2 regions of the Pseudomonas sp. MM211 genome follow, and region 1 is predicted to be linked to the other one. Evidence: predicted binding sites of a transcription regulator. Region 1 holds the regulator's gene; the other holds the start of a gene.
The links. Region 1 encodes LexA, which represses DNA repair genes until DNA is damaged. Its sites were predicted from a motif close to CTGTNTNNNNANACAG; they were not measured.

Region 1 (2,396 bases):
TTGACCGGGAAACATTGGAGGGCTGGCGTCAGGAGCTGAAAGCACTGGCACAGCGTTTTCGCGTCGGCCTCAGCGAATGGTGACCGTGCTGGTCACCGATTATTGAAAAGTCCGTTCAGCGCTTAGCGGTTTTTCGCCAAGCGATTGAATGGAGCGGCTGCTACAATGCGCGGCCTTTCGTGGAGAATCCGAGTTATGCCTACTTCCTTCCTTGAAATCGTCGAACTGCCCGATGGGCGTATTGCCCTGCGTCGAGCCGATGATGAGGAAGCACTGGTGGTGTTGGACTTCTCCGAAGATGCCAAGGCCTTTCTCCAGGGCCAGCATGTGGAAGTCGCCAAAGCGATGCTCAATGTCGGCGTGCAAATGGCCGGCAGAATGGCGGAAGGCGATTTCGAACAGGAAGACGAGCAGCCGCGCGTCCTGCACTGATTCGGCTTTCTACCCGCGCCCTACACTGGCGGTCAGGCAGAAAAGCGACACCCTCGCTTCGATTATTTCTCAGTAACCCGCGGCTCAGCCGAGGCTGATGTTCAGGCTTTGCGCCTGGCCGAGGTGCGCTGCCGCTTCCAGTTGCTGACGTGCCTGCTGGGGCAGGGGATGCAGCCAGCTGACCACCGTATGGCTACGGCCAAGTTTCAAGGCTTCCTGAGCCAGCTGCAGGGCGCTCTGGTTGTTGCGAGGGTGCAGCAGCAGAATCCGTTCGCGGTTTAGACCGGCATCACGCAGCCAGCTCTGGGTCAGGCTTGCCGGTGGAGCAATCAGTGTCAGCCAGCGTTCGTCATCCTTCTCGCTCAGTTCCCGCAGCATGGGCGCCAACAGCGTCAGGCAGTTACCCGCAGCACCTCTCAGCGATACTTCGCTGAACGTGGTTTCCAGTGCTACTGGTTCGGATTCGGCCACGGCAATGGTCGAGGCCAGAAAGGCATCGAACAGCGGAAGTTGGGTACGGCTCAGCGACTGAGGGAACTGCATAAAGCCTCCAATTAGCGGCGTATGACGCCGACACTCAAGCCTTCGATGATCAGCTCCTGTTCTTCCAGGTTCACTTCGATCGGGGCGAATTCTGGGTTTTCAGCCAGCAACCAGACGGTATTGCCTTCACGTTTGAAGCGCTTGACCGTCACTTCATCATCGATACGCGCGACCACTACCTGGCCGTTGCGTGCTTCGCTGGTGGTGTGGACGGCAAGCAGGTCGCCGTCGACGATGCCGATGTCCTTCATGCTCATGCCGCGTACCCGCAGCAGGTAATCGGCCCTCGGGCGGAAGAAGTCCGGGTTAATCCGGCAGGCTTCCTCTATATGTTGTTGAGCCAGAATGGGTGCGCCGGCAGCCACTCGGCCGATCACCGGCAGACCTTCTTCCTCGGCCTGATTGGGCTCGAAGCCCGGGATGCGGATGCCGCGGGAAGCGCCTGGGGTCATCTCGATCGCACCTTTGCGGGCCAGGGCCTTGAGGTGTTCCTCGGCGGCATTTGGTGACTTGAAGCCGAGCGCCTGGGCGATCTCTGCACGAGTCGGCGGGTAGCCGTTGTCTTCCAGGCATTGCTTGATGAAGGCGAGGATTTCGGCTTGGCGGGGCGTCAGCTTGATCATGTGGGCGGCTCTGTCTTTTTATACAGTGACTGGGATTATATACAGTAAGCGCTGCTTGGCAATCCATTGATGTGCGTTGCGCCTGTGTTATCCGCCAGGCGGCGTAACGGGCTATGCTCAGCAGGCCATTTTCGAAACCCGGCCGGGATTGCCCGCGACGCTATCGCCAAATGATGACTGAGCATCCAGAATACGGTCTGCGCGACTTGACAGGCGTGCGCGCTGAAACGTATGTTTCAAACACTTGTTTGTCGGATGGATGTCATGGCGCAATCGGAAACCGTTGAACGCATTCTGGATGCTGCGGAGCAGTTGTTCGCGGAGAAGGGGTTCGCCGAAACGTCGTTGCGCCTGATCACCAGCAAGGCTGGGGTCAACCTGGCCGCCGTCAACTACCACTTCGGTTCCAAGAAAGCCCTGATTCAGGCGGTCTTCTCGCGTTTTCTCGGGCCGTTCTGCGCGAGCCTCGAGCGTGAGCTCGACAAGCGCCAGAGCAAGCCAGGAGTGACCTTCAGCCTTGAGGAGTTGCTCGAATTACTGGTCGAGCAGACCCTGGCGGTGAAACCGCGCAGTGGTAATGACCTGTCCATCTTCATGCGCTTGCTCGGCCTGGCTTTCAGCCAGAGTCAGGGGCACCTGCGCAAATACCTCGAAGAGGTCTACGGCAAGGTATTCCGGCGCTACATGCATCTGGTGCATGAAGCGGCGCCCGGCATTCCTCCGCTGGAGCTGTTCTGGCGCGTGCATTTCATGCTCGGCGCCGCGGCGTTCAGCATGTCTGGCATCAAGGCCTTGCGG
Region 2 (2,396 bases), 850 kb from region 1:
ATCTGCGGCGGCGCCATTTTCTGGCCGTTGACTTCGACCCAAGCATCGCCGTTATCAGCCTTGGCGATCTTGTACGGCACCATCTGAATGTCTTTCTGCACGACTTCTTCGTCGAAGCGACGACCGATCAGACGCTTCACCGCATACAAGGTGTTGTGCGGATTGGTCACAGCCTGACGCTTGGCCGACTGGCCGACCAGAATCTCGCCATCGTTGGCGTAAGCGATGATCGACGGCGTGGTGCGCGCGCCTTCGGCGTTTTCGATGACTTTGACTTTGCCATTTTCAAGAATGGAGACGCAGGAGTTGGTGATCCCCAGGTCGATACCAATAATTTTGCCCATTTTACTCTCCCGAAACTTTGATATAGCCGCAGCGTTGTCGTGACCGCTGCGGTAGCACTAATACGCTTGACTTAATAGATGGGGGCTCAGCCGCCGATTTCAAGCCTGCTCGTCAATGGACGGTGGCGCCTCGGCCGGTGCCTTGCTGACCACGACCATCGCCGGGCGCAGCAGGCGACCATTGAGCATGTAGCCCTTCTGAAACACCTTGAGCACGCTGTTTGGCTCGACGTTGGTGCTTTCCTGCAAAGCCATGGCCTGATGGTGCTCCGGATTGAACGGCGCACCATGCGGATCGATAGCTTCCAGCTGATGACGCTTGAGGGTGTCGAGCAGCAATTTGAGCGTCAGCTCCAAGCCCTCGCGCACGGCCTTAATGGCCTCATCGTCCGGGCTCGACAACTCGAGACCGCGCTCCAGGCTGTCAACCACCGGCAGCAGATCGTTGGCGAATTTCTCGAGAGCGAATTTATGCGCCTTCTCGACATCCTGCTCAGCGCGGCGGCGCACGTTCTGCAGATCGGCAGCCATGCGCAGCGACTGATCCTGCGCAGCCGCCAGTTGCTCTTCCAGCGTTTGCACGCGAGCAATCAGGTCGTCACTCAGCGCAGCGTCATTCGCTTCAGCCTCGGGAGGCTGCGGATCCAGGTTCTGTTCGTCAGCCATGCATTTCTCCTCTGAATAATTCGACGAGCCTCAACTCGCGCGTCTGCCGCCTATATAAGGACGATTTGTAGGGTTTCAAGGGGCGCAAGCACATCGCAGCAGCATACGAGGGGCAGGATTGCCACCACGAGACAAAACACTGTATAAATAACCAGACAAATTCTCGGAGGCCTCGCCATGCTGGTGCACCTGTCCGTACACAATTACGCCATCGTCGAACACCTTGATCTCGAGCTGGATAAAGGCATGAGCGTCATCAGCGGCGAAACGGGCGCCGGCAAATCGATCATGCTCGATGCCCTTGGCCTGACTCTTGGCGATCGCGCGGACAGCGGTGTGGTACGCCCCGGAGCCGACAAGGCTGACATTCTCGCCAGCTTCGATCTGGGCGATATCCCCGAAGCTCACACCTGGCTCGCCGAGCGCGACCTGGACAATGACGGCCCGTGCATTCTGCGCCGCGTGATCACCACCGAAGGCCGCTCGCGTGGCTACATCAATGGCACGCCCTGCCCGCTCGGCGACCTCAAGGCGCTGGGCGAGCTGCTGATCGACATCCACAGCCAGCATGAACATCAGTCGCTGCTCAAGGCCGACACCCATCGACGCCTGCTCGATGAATATGCCAATGCCCAGGAACTGGCCCGCCAGGTGCACCTTGCCGCCCAGCGCTGGAAACAAACACGTAGCGAACTGGAACGTCTCGCCTCTCAGGGCGATGAGCAGCGCGCGCGCCATCAACTGCTTAGCTATCAACTGGAAGAGTTGGAGAACCTCGGGCTTGGCGACAATGAGCTGGAGCAGCTCGAACAGGATCACAAGGCCCTGACCAACGCCGAAGGCCTGCTCGCAGCCTGTCGCCAGGTCATCGAGCAATGCAGCGAGAGCGATGCCGGCAACGTACTGTCTGCCCTGACCAACAGCTTGAGCCGACTCAGCGGCGTCCAAGGCCAACCGGGCGCGCTCAACGAAGCCGCCAATTTGCTGGCCAGCGCACAGATCCAGGTCGAAGAGGCGGTGGGCGAGCTGAACCGCTTTCTCGATCATTTCGAGGCAGACCCTCAGCGCCAGCAACAACTTGAGGAGCGCCTGGACACCATCTATACCCTGGCACGCAAGCATCGCATTCACCCCAGCGAACTGCCCACCATGCAGCAGCAGCTGTTCGACGAACTGGAAGGCCTGAATGCCGATGACCAAGCCACCGAACGCCTGAGCGAAGAACTGGCCTCCTATGGCCGTCACTACCAGGAGAAGGCCGCCGAACTGAGCGCCCACAGACACAAGGCGGCAGGCAAGCTGAGCAAAGCGGTGGAAAAGGAAATGCAGACGCTGGGCATGCCCGGCGGGCGCTTCAGCATTCAACTGCAGGAAAACACCAGCAAC

Region 2: the regulator LexA is predicted to act here: its motif matches at 1,150-1,165, upstream of recN (DNA repair protein RecN).

The regions. Positions count from the first base shown of each region.
Region 1 is NZ_CP081942.1:4,399,346-4,401,741, reverse strand. Features, by position in the region: gene K5Q02_RS20270 (DUF6586 family protein) at 1-83, shown strand, start outside; gene K5Q02_RS20265 (hypothetical protein) at 196-432, shown strand; gene sulA (SOS-induced cell division inhibitor SulA) at 517-975, opposite strand; gene lexA (transcriptional repressor LexA) at 987-1,598, opposite strand; gene K5Q02_RS20250 (TetR/AcrR family transcriptional regulator) at 1,863-2,396, shown strand, end outside.
Region 2 is NZ_CP081942.1:5,252,114-5,254,509, forward strand. Features, by position in the region: gene dnaK (molecular chaperone DnaK) at 1-344, opposite strand, end outside; gene grpE (nucleotide exchange factor GrpE) at 444-1,010, opposite strand; gene recN (DNA repair protein RecN) at 1,188-2,396, shown strand, end outside.